DNA from 3 places in the Streptomyces sp. NPDC021020 genome. Region 2 is predicted to be linked to each of the others. Evidence: predicted binding sites of a transcription regulator. Region 2 holds the regulator's gene; each other region holds the start of a gene.
What was found. The regulator HrcA, encoded in region 2, represses chaperone genes, less so after heat shock. The targets are predictions, from matches to a motif close to TTNGCACTCNGNNNNNCNGAGTGCNAA.
Positions count from the first base shown of each region.

Region 1 (4,657 bases), on a different contig from region 2:
TCATCCAGAGGGGCAGAGGGAACGGCCCGTTGAAGCCCCGGCAACCATCCCGCCGACCGCGAGGTCAGGTGGGGACGGTGCCAATTCCGGCTCGCGGCGACCTTCGCCGTGGGGAAGATGAGGAGAAAGGGCCTCGCCACCATGGCTGTGCAGAACATCGCCACCACCCCCCAGGACGCCTCGCAGGACGCCGCTTTCGGCCCCGCCGTCGCGCTGTCCTGCCGTGAGTGCGGCACCCGCTACCCGCTGACCCCGGTCTTCGCGTGCCTGGAGTGTTTCGGGCCGCTGGAAGTGGCCTACGACCTGCCGGCCGGCGACCCGGAGCGGCTGCGCAAGCAGATCGAGGCCGGTCCCGCGAACATCTGGCGCTACGCCCCGCTGCTGCCCGTCCCCGCGGACGTGACCGCCAAGCAGAACCTGAACCCCGGCTGGACCAAGCTCGTCAAGGCCGACAACCTGGCCCGCGAGCTGGGCGTCACCGGCGGCCTGTACGTCAAGGACGACTCCGGCAACCCGACGCACTCGTTCAAGGACCGGGTCGTCGCGATCGCCCTGGAGGCGGCCCGCACCTTCGGCCTGACGACGCTGTCCTGCTCCTCCACCGGCAACCTGGCGGGCGCGGTCGGCGCGGCCGCCGCGCGGGCCGGCTTCCGCTCCTGCGTCTTCATCCCGGACGACCTGGAGCAGGGCAAGGTCGTGATGGCCGCGGTCTACGGCGGCGACCTGGTCGCGATCAAGGGCACGTACGACGACGTGAACCGCTTCTGCTCGGAGCTGATCGGCGACCCGGCCGGCGAGGGCTGGGGCTTCGTCAACGTCAACCTGCGCCCGTACTACGGCGAGGGCTCCAAGACGCTGGCGTACGAGATCGCCGAGCAGCTCGGCTGGCGGCTGCCGGACAACCTGGTCATCCCGATCGCCTCGGGCTCGCAGCTCACCAAGATCGACAAGGGTCTCAAGGAGCTGATCGCGCTCGGCCTGGTCGAGGACAAGCCGTACAAGATCTTCGGCGCCCAGGCCGAGGGCTGCTCGCCGGTCTCGGCGGCCTTCAAGGCCGGCCACGACGTGGTGCGCCCGGTCAAGCCCGACACCATCGCCAAGTCGCTGGCCATCGGCAACCCGGCGGACGGCCCGTACGTCCTGGACATCGCGCGCCGCACCGGCGGCGCGATCGAGGACGTCGACGACGAGCAGATCGTGGACGCCATCAAGCTGCTCTCCCGCACCGAGGGCATCTTCGCCGAGACGGCGGGCGGCGTGACCGTCGGCGTGCTGAAGAAGCTGATCGAGACCGGGCAGCTCGACCCGGCCGCCGAGACCGTCGTGCTGAACACCGGCGACGGCCTGAAGACCCTGGACGCCGTCTCCCCGACCACCGGGCCGACCGCGACCATCGCCCCCTCCCTTGCCGCCTTCCGAGAGGCTGGACTCGCATGAGTGCTTCCGTCCGCATCCCCACGATCCTCCGCACGTACACCGGGGGCCAGGCCGAGGTGCCCGCCGAGGGCGCGACGCTCGGCGAGGTCATCGAGTCGCTGGAAAAGAATCATGCGGGTATTTCCGCGCGGGTTCTCGACGACACCGGAAAGCTCCGGCGTTTCGTGAACGTCTATGTCAACGACGACGATGTACGGTTTTCCGACGGACTCGCCACGGCGGTGCCGGACGGCGCCAGCGTGTCGATCATTCCCGCGGTCGCCGGCGGCTGATACCGGATACCCGGCGCCGGATACCGAGCGTGAGCGAGAGCTTGATCCGGTAGCGTCACGGAACTGACGAGAATACGCAGAAGCTTCGACGTTTAAACCCCGCCCCATCCGGGAACTGCTTTCGCCCCGGGTGGGGCGCCCTCATGTCCGGACCGAAGTCGTAGCGCCGATTTATCGGCAAATTCACAAGCGATAAGTGCGCTATGTCCGTAGTATCCCGTCTGGATTGCCCCACATTATCGTTTCTTCCTGGGGTATTTCGGATGCGTCGCGCCAAGAATTCTCGTCCAATTGACCTGTTGCGGACGGCATCCGTGCAGATACATTCAGCCGCGGTCGACGCGTTCCGGCGCACACCTCCCGACGGGGGGTGAGGTCTGACCCGGGCCCGCGGAGCGCGGGGCCGCGATAGGGCCAGTAATAGGGGAGTTAGGAATGGCTCAGGGCACCGTCAAGTGGTTCAACGCGGAGAAGGGCTACGGCTTCATCGCGGTCGACGGTGGTGCGGATGTCTTCGTCCACTACAGCGCGATACAGATGGACGGCTACCGCACCCTCGAAGAAGGCCAGCGAGTCGAGTTCGAGATCTCGCAGGGTCAGAAGGGGCCGCAGGCGGACATGGTCCGCGTGGCCGCCTGATCGGCACGGGCGCGTTCGGCCACCGACGCGACGCCAGGAAGGGCCACCCCCGCACGGGGTGGTCCTTTCGCCGTTGCGCGCCCGTCCGCCGTACGGGCGCGCGGTGCCGTGCGGGCGCCCCCGTCCGTGGGCGGGCGCTTGCACTCGGCAGGGGAGAGTGCTAATCATTGGCGTTAGCACTCTGCGCGTGAGAGTGCCACTTGGACCGGGTCGGTGAGGCCCGTCCGGACGCCGGGAAGGAACCGGCGGCCGGCAGGCCGTCCGTCGCGGGCGCCACGCGGTCCGTTCCACCGCCCCCGCCTCCGGTGGGGGAACCCCCAGTCCGCGGAGGACACTTCACATGGCTAAGATCATCGCGTTCGATGAGGAGGCGCGGCGCGGCCTTGAGCGCGGGATGAACCAGCTCGCCGACGCCGTTAAGGTCACTCTCGGTCCCAAGGGCCGGAACGTCGTCCTTGAGAAGAAGTGGGGCGCCCCCACGATCACCAACGATGGCGTGTCCATCGCCAAGGAGATCGAGCTGGAGGACCCGTACGAGAAGATCGGCGCCGAGCTGGTCAAGGAAGTCGCGAAGAAGACCGACGACGTCGCCGGTGACGGCACGACGACCGCGACCGTCCTGGCCCAGGCCCTGGTCCGCGAGGGCCTGCGCAACGTCGCCGCCGGCGCCAACCCGATGGCCCTCAAGCGCGGCATCGAGCGTGCCGTCGAGGCCGTCTCCGCCGCCCTGCTGGAGCAGGCCAAGGACGTGGAGACCAAGGAGCAGATCGCTTCCACCGCCTCCATCTCCGCCGCCGACACCCAGATCGGCGAGCTCATCGCCGAGGCGATGGACAAGGTCGGCAAGGAAGGCGTCATCACCGTCGAGGAGTCGCAGACCTTCGGTCTGGAGCTCGAGCTCACCGAGGGCATGCGCTTCGACAAGGGCTTCATCTCGGCGTACTTCGCCACCGACCTGGAGCGTATGGAGGCGTCGCTCGACGACCCGTACATCCTGATCGTCAACTCCAAGGTCTCCTCGGTCAAGGACCTGCTCCCGCTGCTGGAGAAGGTCATGCAGTCGGGCAAGCCGCTGCTGATCATCGCCGAGGACGTCGAGGGCGAGGCCCTGTCGACCCTGGTCGTCAACAAGATCCGCGGCACCTTCAAGTCCGTCGCCGTCAAGGCCCCGGGCTTCGGCGACCGCCGCAAGGCGATGCTGGGCGACATCGCGATCCTCACCGGCGGCACGGTCATCTCCGAGGAGGTCGGCCTCAAGCTGGAGAACGCGGGCCTGGACCTGCTCGGCCGCGCCCGCAAGGTCGTCATCACCAAGGACGAGACCACGATCGTGGACGGCTCCGGTGACGCCGACCAGGTCGCCGGCCGCGTCAACCAGATCCGCGCCGAGATCGAGAACAGCGACTCGGACTACGACCGCGAGAAGCTCCAGGAGCGCCTGGCGAAGCTCGCGGGCGGCGTCGCGGTCATCAAGGCCGGTGCCGCGACCGAGGTCGAGCTCAAGGAGCGCAAGCACCGCATCGAGGACGCGGTGCGCAACGCCAAGGCGGCCGTCGAGGAGGGCATCGTCGCCGGTGGTGGCGTGGCCCTGCTGCAGGCCTCCGCGGTCTTCGAGAAGCTGGAGCTGGAAGGCGACGAGGCGACCGGCGCCAACGCCGTGAAGCTCGCGCTGGAGGCCCCGCTCAAGCAGATCGCCGTCAACGGTGGTCTCGAGGGCGGCGTCATCGTCGAGAAGGTGCGCAACCTGCCGATCGGCCACGGCCTGAACGCCGCGACCGGCGAGTACGTGGACATGATCGCCGAGGGCATCATCGACCCGGCGAAGGTCACGCGCTCCGCGCTGCAGAACGCCGCGTCGATCGCCGCGCTGTTCCTGACCACCGAGGCCGTCATCGCCGACAAGCCGGAGAAGGCCGCCGCGGCCGCTCCGGGCGGCATGCCCGGCGGTGACATGGACTTCTGATCCCCCTCCGGGATCACCCGTCCAGCACGCACGAAACGGCGCCCGCTCCCCGGATCCCGGGGGGCGGGCGCCGTCGTCGCGCCTGCGCTACACGGGCCGGGACGACTCCAGGGCCTCGCGCAGACGGCCGCCGGACTCGTGCAGCAGCCGGTCCGCGGTCGGGGCGTCGACACGGGCGAGCAGGGTCAGGATGGCGGTCTTGACCTCGCCGTCGGTCGCGGTGAGCGCGTCCTCGATCGCCGCGTCGTCCGCGCCGGTCGCGAGCGAGACGATACGGCGCGAGCGCGCCCGCAGCTTCTCGTTGGACGCGCGGACGTCCACCATCAGATTCCCGTACGTCTTGCCC
Region 1 covers NZ_JBIRQQ010000001.1:658,150-662,806, forward strand. The annotation lists SAM riboswitch class I at 1-124, shown strand, start outside; gene thrC (threonine synthase) at 118-1,437, shown strand; gene ACH4SL_RS02930 (ubiquitin-like small modifier protein 1) at 1,434-1,709, shown strand; gene ACH4SL_RS02935 (cold-shock protein) at 2,145-2,348, shown strand; gene groL (chaperonin GroEL) at 2,689-4,311, shown strand; gene murQ (N-acetylmuramic acid 6-phosphate etherase) at 4,399-4,657, opposite strand, start outside.
Region 1: the regulator HrcA is predicted to act here: its motif matches at 2,486-2,512, upstream of groL (chaperonin GroEL).

Region 2 (4,657 bases):
GGCCGCCGCCGGGGCCGACCTCGCCCTCGCCCGCGAGCTGGATGCGGGTGCCGTTGTCGACACCCGCGGGGATCTTGACGGTGAGGGTGCGGCGCGAGCGGACCCGGCCGTCGCCCGCGCACTCGGGGCAGGGGGTGGGCACGACCGTGCCGAAGCCCTGGCACTGCGGGCAGGGCCGCGAGGTCATGACCTGGCCGAGGAAGGAGCGGGTGACCTGGGAGACCTCGCCGCGGCCGCGGCACATGTCGCAGGTCTGCGCGGCGGTGCCGGGCGCGGCGCCCTCGCCGTTGCAGGTGCCGCAGGTGACCGCGGTGTCGACCTGGATGTCCTTGGTCGTGCCGAAGGCGGCCTCTTCGAGGTCGATCTCCAGCCGGATCATGGCGTCCTGCCCGCGCCGGACGCGCGAGCGCGGACCGCGCTGCGACGACTGGCCGAAGAACGCGTCCATGATGTCGCTGAAGTTCCCGAAACCGCCGCCGAAGCCGCCGCCCGCCGCGCCGCCGGTGGCGGACAGCGGGTCGCCCCCGAGGTCGTAGACCTGCTTCTTCTGCGGGTCGGAGAGCACCTCGTAAGCGGCGTTGATCTCCTTGAACCGCTCCTGCGTCTTCGGGTCGGGGTTGACGTCAGGGTGCAATTCCCTCGCAAGACGGCGGAAGGCCTTCTTGATCTCATCGGGACCTGCGTCGCGGCGTACGCCCAGGACGGCGTAGTAGTCCGTGGCCACTTACGACTCCGCCAGGATCTGTCCGACGTAACGTGCCACTGCGCGTACCGCTCCCATCGTTCCGGGGTAGTCCATGCGGGTCGGTCCGACCACGCCGAGTTTGGCGACTGCCTCGTCGCCGGAACCGTAGCCGACGGCCACGACCGAGGTGGAGTTGAGGCCCTCGTGAAAATTCTCATGTCCGATCCGCACGGTCATCGCGGAGTCGGTGGCCTCGCCGAGCAGTTTCAGCAGCACCATCTGCTCTTCCAGTGCTTCGAGCACGGGTCTGATCGTGAGCGGGAAGTCGTGGTTGAACCGGGTGAGGTTCGCCGCGCCTCCCAGCATGATGCGCTCCTCGGGGCGCTCGACGAGTGTTTCCAGCAGGGTGGACAGGACACCGGCGACGGCGGGCCGGTCGTCGGCCTCGAAGCTCTCCGGCAGATCCGCCACCAGCGGGGGCACGTCGGCGAAACGGCGGCCGACGACCCGGCTGTTGAGCCGCGCCCGCAGGTCGGCGAGCACGATCTCGGTGACCGGGGCCGCGCAGTCGACGAGGCGCTGCTCGACCCGGCCGGTGTCGGTGATGAGCACCAGCATCAGCCGGGCGGGCGCGAGGGCGAGCAGTTCGACGTGCCGGACCGCGGAGCGGGTCAGCGACGGGTACTGCACGACGGCGACCTGCCGGGTGAGCTGCGCCAGCAGCCGTACGGTGCGGGCCACGACGTCGTCGAGGTCGACCGCGCCCTCCAGGAAGTTCTGGATCGCGCGGCGCTCGGCGGACGAGAGCGGCTTGACACCGGCCATCTTGTCGACGAAGAGCCGGTAGCCCTTGTCGGTGGGGATGCGTCCGGCGCTGGTGTGCGGCTGGGCGATGTAGCCCTCGTCCTCCAGCACCGCCATGTCGTTGCGCACGGTCGCGGGCGAGACGCCGAGGTTGTGGCGCTCCGTGAGCGCCTTGGAGCCGACCGGCTCCTCGGTGCCGACGTAGTCCTGAACGATGGCGCGCAGGACTTCGAGTCTGCGTTCGCTCAGCATCGCGCACCTCCAGCCGGTCGTTTTCGTGCCAGTCCGTACCCTGGCACTCCGCGGTTTCGAGTGCCAGCTTCCCCGGAGCCAGTGTACGGCGAGGCAGCAAGGGCTCGGCAAGGGTGCGGCGCACCGGGTCCGGTGCCGGGTCTGTCCGCCGGGTCCGGGGAGGCGGCGGCGGACGGCGCCGCGGCGGCGATACCGTCACCCCCGTGGAATCTGTGGACGGTACGGAGGATCCGGGTACGGGTGGTTCGGGCGGTACGGGTGGTACGTCGTGGGAGCAGCTCGCTCCCGGGGTGGCCCGGCGCCGGCTGCCGCATCTCGACGTGACGATCGGCCTGGTCGTCGGTGCCGACGCGGTGCTGCTGGTGGACACCGGCTCGACCCTGCGCGAGGGCGCCGAGCTGCGCGCGCAGGTCACCGCGCTCACCGGGCGTGACGTGACGCACATCGCCCTCACGCACGCCCACTTCGACCATGTCCTCGGCACCGCCGCCTTCCCCGGCGCCGAGATCTACGCGCACCGCGGCCTCGGCGGCCACCTGCGGACGGCGGGGGACGCGCTGCGCGCCGACGCCGTCGGGTACGGCACCGACCCGGAGGAGGCCGCCGAGGCGGCGGAGGCGCTGGCCGCCCTCACCCTGCCGACCCGGCCGGTCGCCGGGGAGACCGTCATCGACCTGGGCGAGCGCTTCGTGCGGCTGGTCCACCCCGGCGCCGGGCACACCGCCCACGACCTGGTCGTGGTGGTGCCCGGCGGCACCGCGAGCGACCCCACGGTGGTCTTCTGCGGCGACCTCGTCGAGGAGTCCGGCGAGCCCCAGGCGGGCGACGACGCCGTCCCCGACCGCTGGCCGGGCACCCTGGACGCCCTCCTCGCCCTCGGCGGCGAGACCGGCCGCTACGTGCCCGGCCACGGCGCGGTGGTCGACGCGCGCTTCGTCCGCGCCCAGCGGGACGCGCTGGCCCAGCGGTTCGCCGCCGGGAGCTGACCCGGGCTCGTTACGATCGCCCGCATGCGCAGCAGGACGTACGACGGCGATCTCACCCCACCGTGGAAGAAGTCGGCCCCCGCCCCCGAGGTCCCGGCCGACGCCGATCTCGTGGTCGAGGAGGCCGCGACCGGCTTCTGCGGGGCGGTGGTGCGCTGCGAGAAGACCGCGGAGGGGCTGACCGTCACGCTGGAGGACCGCTTCGGCAAGCACCGGGTCTTCCCGATGGTGCCGGGCGGCTTCCTCATCGACGGCCGCGCCGTCACGCTGGTACGCCCGCAGGGCGCGCCGAAGCCGCGCGGGCCGCTGCTGTCCGCGTCCGGCTCGATCGCCGTCCCGGACGCGAAGGCGCGCGTCGCGCGCGCCGGGCGCATCTACGTCGAGGGCAAGCACGACGCGGAGCTGGTGGAGCGGGTGTGGGGCCACGACCTGCGGGTCGAGGGCGTCGCGGTGGAGTTCCTGGAGGGCGTGGACGACCTCCCGGCGGTGGTCGCCGCCTTCGGCCCGGCGCCGGACGCGCGGCTCGGCGTCCTCGTCGACCACCTCGTGCCCGGCTCGAAGGAGTCCCGGATCGCCGCGCAGGTGTCCGGGGCGGACGTCCTCGTGGTGGGCCACCCCTTCGTCGACGTCTGGGAGGCCGTCAAGCCCGCGTCGGCCGGCATCCCCGAGTGGCCGCGCGTGCCGCGGGGCCAGGACTGGAAGACGGGTGTCTGCGACGCGCTCGGCTGGAACATGAGCACGGGCGAGGCGTGGGCCCGCATCCTGGCGGGCGTGCGGTCGTACAAGGACCTGCGGCCCGAGCTGCTGGGGGCGGTGGAGCGGCTGATCGACTTCGTGACCGTCCCCTGAGGCCCCTGGGGCTCAGTCCGTCAGGTCGCGGACCACCGCGTCGGCCAGGAGGCGGCCGCGGAGGGTGAGGGCGGCGCGTCCGGCGGCGTACGGCGCGGGGTCCAGCAGGCCGTCGTGGAGGGCGCGGGCGGCGGCCGCGCGGCCCGCGTCCGTGAGGATGTCCAGCGGGCAGCCCGCCGCGAGGCGCAGCTCCAGGAGGACGCGCTCGACGCGGCGGTCCTCGGCGCTCAGGATCTCCCGGCCCGCGCCGGGCGTGCGGGCTTCGGCGAGGGCCTGGGCGTACGCGCCGGGGTGCTTCACGTTCCACCAGCGCACGCCGCCGACGTGGCTGTGCGCGCCGGGGCCCGCGCCCCACCAGTCCGCGCCGGTCCAGTACAGCTCGTTGTGGCGGCACCGGGCGGCGTCGGTGGTCGCCCAGTTGGAGACCTCGTACCAGGAGTAGCCGGCCGCGGAGAGCCGCTCGTCGGCGATGAGGTAGCGGTCGGCGTGCTCGTCGTCGTCCGTCATCGGCACCTCGCCGCGGCGGATGCGCGAGGCCAGCCGCGTACCGTCCTCGACGATCAGGGCGTACGCCGAGACGTGGTCGGGGGCCGCGCCGACCGCCGCGTCCAGGGACGCGCGCCAGTCGTCGTCGGACTCGCCCGGCGTGCCGTAGATCAGGTCGAGGTTGACGTGGTCGAAGCCCGCCGCGCGCGCCTCGGCCACGCAGGCCTCCGGGCGGCCCGGCGTGTGGGTGCGGTCCAGCACCTTCAGCACGTGCGGGCGCGCGGACTGCATGCCGAAGGACATCCGGGTGAAGCCGCCCTCGCGCAGCTCCGCGAGATACGCCGGGTCGACGGACTCCGGATTCGCCTCCGTCGTGACCTCCGCGCCCGGCGCGAGCCCGAACTCCTCGCGGATCGCGCGCAGCATGCGGACGAGGTCCGCGGCGGGCAGCAGGGTGGGCGTGCCGCCGCCCACGAAGACGGTCTCGACCTCGCGGGGGTCGTCGCCCAGCACCTTGCGGGCGAGCCGGATCTCGTCGATCAGGACGTCGGCGTAGTTCTCCCGCGAGGCGAGCGCGCCGCCGGAGCCGCGCAGC
Region 2 covers NZ_JBIRQQ010000003.1:424,662-429,318, reverse strand. The annotation lists gene dnaJ (molecular chaperone DnaJ) at 1-724, opposite strand, end outside; gene hrcA (heat-inducible transcriptional repressor HrcA) at 725-1,741, opposite strand; gene ACH4SL_RS10345 (MBL fold metallo-hydrolase) at 1,954-2,727, shown strand; gene ACH4SL_RS10340 (DUF3097 domain-containing protein) at 2,752-3,576, shown strand; gene hemW (radical SAM family heme chaperone HemW) at 3,589-4,657, opposite strand, start outside.

Region 3 (4,657 bases), on a different contig from region 2:
CTCACCGCCTTCGCGGCGGCGGGCCTGACCGACCGCCTGGACAAGGACTGGTCGCGCCGCGCCTGAGCCCGCGGGCCGCTCCGGTCGTAAGAGTCAGCAGGCCGCCCCCGGCCCGGGCCGGGGGACGAGGCTGTCCGAGACCCGCTGCGTGAAGTCCCGGAGGTCGGCCAGGACGACGTCCGCTCCGGCCGCGCGCAGTTCCTCCACCGTGCTGCCGCCGGTCGCGACCGCCACGGCCAGCGCGTCGGCGTCCCGCGCCCCGCGGACGTCGTGCGGGGTGTCGCCGACGACGACGGTCAGGTGGCCGGAGAAGTCCTGGCCGTACTTCGCGGAGGCCCGTCCGCGGGCCAGGCGCACCAGGTCGGCGCGGTCGCTGCCGTCGTCGCCGTAGCCGCCCACCGTGAAGTCGAGGGCGTCGCCGAGGCCGAACGCGCCGAGTTTGATGACGGCGATCGGCCGTATGTTGCCGGTGACGGCGCTCTGGACCGCGTGGTGCGCGGCGCAGGTGAACAGCGCTTCCCGGGCGCCGGGCAGAACGGTACCGACCTCCCGCATCCGGTCCACCCGGTGCTCGGCGGCCACCGCGAGGGCGGCATAGAAGTCAGGGGCGAGGGTTTCCGGTTCGGGCACGCCGTTGAGCCGCAGGGTCTCCGCGGTGATCGCCCGATCAGTACGGCCGGCCATGTCGGCCAGCGGACCGAGCGGGCGCCCCGTCACGCGCTCGAACGCCTCGGCGTAGACAGCCCGGCTGAAGCCGTCGCCGATGCTGACCAGGGTGTGGTCCACGTCCCAGAGGACGAGGCGTCGAGCGACAGGAACCTGGCCGGGAGCGGGACCGTCGGCAGACATGGCGGAAGGGTACGGCGCGGGCTCCCGCGCGTGCCAGGTGCGCAGACGGCTACGACTTGCGCGGCTACGGCCGCTCCATGAGCGTCGCGAGGAGGCAGCGCGGACGGCGCTGTCGGTGGCTGGGCCACGTAGCCCTGGGCGGAAGGCTGCGGGTGCGGGATCTTCTGCGACGGGCCGGAACGGCGGACGCCCGCCACCCCGGTGAAGGGGGTGGCGGGCGTCAGGGCCCGGAAGGGGTCAGTGGGAGTGGCCGTGGCTGTGGCCGCCCGCGGCCTCGGGCTCCTCTTCCTTCTTCTCGACGACCAGGGTCTCGGTCGTCAGGAGGAGGGAGGCGATCGACGCGGCGTTCTCCAGCGCGGAGCGGGTGACCTTGACCGGGTCGATGACGCCGGCCTTGACCAGGTCGCCGTACTCGCCGGTCGCGGCGTTGAAGCCGTGGCCCTTGTCGAGCTCGGCGACCTTGGAGGTGATGACGTAGCCCTCCAGGCCGGCGTTCTCGGCGATCCAGCGCAGCGGCTCGACGGCGGCGCGGCGGACGACGGCGACGCCGGTGGCCTCGTCGCCCTCCTTGCCCAGGTTCTCGCCGAGCACCTTGACGGCGTGGACGAGCGCGGAGCCACCGCCGGAGACGATGCCCTCCTCGACGGCCGCGCGGGTCGCGGAGATCGCGTCCTCCAGGCGGTGCTTCTTCTCCTTCAGCTCGACCTCGGTGGCCGCGCCGACACGGATGACGCACACGCCGCCCGCGAGCTTCGCCAGGCGCTCCTGGAGCTTCTCGCGGTCCCAGTCGGAGTCGGTGGTGGCGATCTCCGCCTTGATCTGGGAGACGCGGCCCTCGATCTCGGACTTGTCGCCGGCACCGTCGACGATGGTGGTCTCGTCCTTGGTGATGGTGGCGCGGCGCGCGGAGCCGAGCAGGTCCAGACCGGCCTGGTCGAGCTTGAGGCCGACCTCCTCGGCGATGACGGTCGCACCGGTGAGGGTCGCGATGTCGCCGAGCATGGCCTTGCGGCGGTCACCGAAGCCGGGCGCCTTGACCGCGACGGCGTTGAACGTGCCGCGGATCTTGTTGACGACCAGGGTGGAGAGCGCCTCGCCCTCGACGTCCTCGGCGATGATCAGCAGCGGCTTGGAGCCACCCGCCTGGATGACCTTCTCCAGCAGCGGCAGCAGGTCCTGGATCGAGGAGATCTTGCCCTGGTGGATGAGGATGTACGGGTCGTCGAGGACGGCCTCCATCCGCTCCTGGTCGGTGACGAAGTACGGCGAGAGGTAGCCCTTGTCGAAGGCCATGCCCTCGGTGAACTCCAGGTCCAGCCCGAAGGTGTTGGACTCCTCGACGGTGATGACACCGTCCTTGCCGACCTTGTCCATCGCCTCGGCGATCAGCTCGCCGACCTGCTTGTCCTGCGCCGACAGCGCGGCGACGGCGGCGATGTCGTCCTTGCCCTCGATCGCGCGCGCGGTGGCCAGCAGCTCGTCGGAGACGGCCTTGACCGCGGCGTCGATGCCCTTCTTCAGGGAGGCGGGGGACGCGCCGGCGGCGACGTTGCGCAGGCCCTCGCGGACCAGCGCCTGGGCCAGCACGGTCGCGGTGGTGGTGCCGTCACCCGCGATGTCGTTGGTCTTGGTCGCCACCTCCTTGACGAGCTGGGCGCCCAGGTTCTCGTACGGGTCCTCCAGCTCGACCTCACGGGCGATCGTCACGCCGTCGTTGGTGATGGTCGGCGCACCGAACTTCTTGTCGATGACGACATTGCGGCCCTTGGGGCCGATGGTCACCTTCACGGTGTCGGCGAGCTTGTTGACGCCGCGCTCCAGGGCGCGACGGGCGTCCTCGTCGAACTTCAGAATCTTGGCCATGCCTGCGAACTACCTCGTCTACTCGTCTAACACGTCGTCACGGACGATCAGGACGGCGGAACAACCCCGCCCCGGGGACCCTGCCGCAAGGCTGGGACACCCGGGGCGGGATCAAGGGCTTGTGCAGCCGGGGACTTACTTCTCGACGATCGCGAGAACGTCGCGCGCCGAGAGGACGAGGTACTCCTCGCCGTTGTACTTCACCTCGGTGCCGCCGTACTTGCTGTACAGCACGACGTCGCCGACGGCGACGTCGAGGGGCAGCCGCTGGCCGTCCTCGAAGCGGCCCGGACCCACGGCCAGGACGACGCCCTCCTGGGGCTTCTCCTTGGCGGTGTCCGGAATGACCAGGCCCGAGGCCGTGGTCTGCTCGGCGTCGAGCGGCTGGACCACGATGCGGTCCTCAAGCGGCTTGATGGCAACCTTGGTGCTGGCGGTCGTCACGATCCGACCTCCCCCTTCAAAGGGCTCACGGGAGTGTCTGTCAGGGTCGGCGACCTGGTAGGCCCGTCGTCGCGGGTGCCGGACCTGCCTCGTCGCTGAGTTCTGGCACTCAGGCTCGCTGAGTGCCAGAAGTGAGCGTAGGCCGCTCTTAGCACTCGGTCAAGCGGAGTGCCAGCCGTGAGCGTGGCGGAGGAACGTACGACCGAGCGCCGTTCACCCGCGCTTGGGGTCGTAGCGGCGTCCCGCGGTCGTCGAGGCGGCGCCGAAAAGGCGGGAGGGGACGTGCCGGGCCAGCGCCACCGCGGCCTTGTAGCGGACGTCGGGGACGCTCACGACGCGGCCGCGGGCCAGGTCGCGCAGCGCCGCGGAGACCACCGCGTCCGCGTCCAGCCAGGCGAAGCGCGGCAGGCGGGTCGCGTCCATGCCCGCCCGCTCGTGGAATTCGGTACGCACGAAGCCCGGGCACAGCGCGAGGAGGCGGATGCCGGAGCCGCGCAGGTCGAGGGCGGCGCCCTCGGTGAAGCGGACGACCCACGCCTTGCTCGCCGCGTACGTGCCGCGCGGCATGAACGCCGCGACCGACGCCACGTTGACGACGAAGCCGCGCTCGCGCTCGCGCATGCCCTCGGCCGCGGCCGCGGTGAGCCGCAGCACCGCCTCGCAGTGCAGCCTGAGCATGCGCAGCTCGTCGGCCATCGGGGCGTCGGGGAAGCGGCCGCTCTGGCCGAAGCCCGCGTTGTTGACCAGGACGTCCACCGGCGGCAGGACGGGGCTGCGCAGCCGCTCCTCGACCGCCGCGATGCCGCCGTCCGCGGCGAGGTCGGCCTGCAGCACCTCGACGTCGACGCCGTACCGCCCGCGCAGCTCCTCGGCGCGCTCGGTGAGCCGTACGGCGTCGCGCGCGACCAGCACCAGGCCGTGCCCGTCGGCGGCGAGGCGCCGGGCGAAGGCCGCGCCGATGCCGGCCGTCGCGCCCGTGATGAGGGAAGTCGTCATACGGGGCAGCGTACGGGGCGCCCGCCCCGCTCAGCCCAGGCGTTTGCGGACCGCCGCCAGGTCCTCCGGCGGCAGCGCGTCCGCGTCCAGCAGGCGGGGCAGCAGCTCGGGTTCCGTGGTGAAGGCGCGGAAGGAGACGCTCACCGTCACCTCGTGGTCCGGGCGCCGGACGACCTCCAGCCTGTCGCCCGCGGCCAGCTCGCCCGGCTCGACGACCCGCAGGTACGGGCCGGGCCGCGCGTCCTGCGTGAAGCGCTTCATCCAGCCCCGCTCGCCGAGCCACCCGGCGAAGGTCACGCACGGGATGCGCGGGCAGGACACCTCCGGGAGCGGGCCGCCGGGCCCGCCGATGCGCCAGCGCTCGCCGATCAGGGCCTCGTTGACGTCGTAGCCCGCGGTCGTCAGGTTCTCCCCGAAGGAGCCGCTGGGCAGGTCGCGGCCGAACACGTCCGCCCAGCGGTCCAGGTCCTCGCGCGCGAAGGCGTAGACGGCCTGGTGGGTGCCC
Region 3 covers NZ_JBIRQQ010000005.1:331,299-335,955, forward strand. The annotation lists gene ACH4SL_RS16760 (MBL fold metallo-hydrolase) at 1-66, shown strand, start outside; gene ACH4SL_RS16765 (HAD family hydrolase) at 94-849, opposite strand; gene groL (chaperonin GroEL) at 1,087-2,712, opposite strand; gene groES (co-chaperone GroES) at 2,848-3,156, opposite strand; gene ACH4SL_RS16780 (SDR family NAD(P)-dependent oxidoreductase) at 3,370-4,152, opposite strand; gene ACH4SL_RS16785 (MOSC domain-containing protein) at 4,183-4,657, opposite strand, start outside.
Region 3: the regulator HrcA is predicted to act here: its motif matches at 3,305-3,331, upstream of groES (co-chaperone GroES).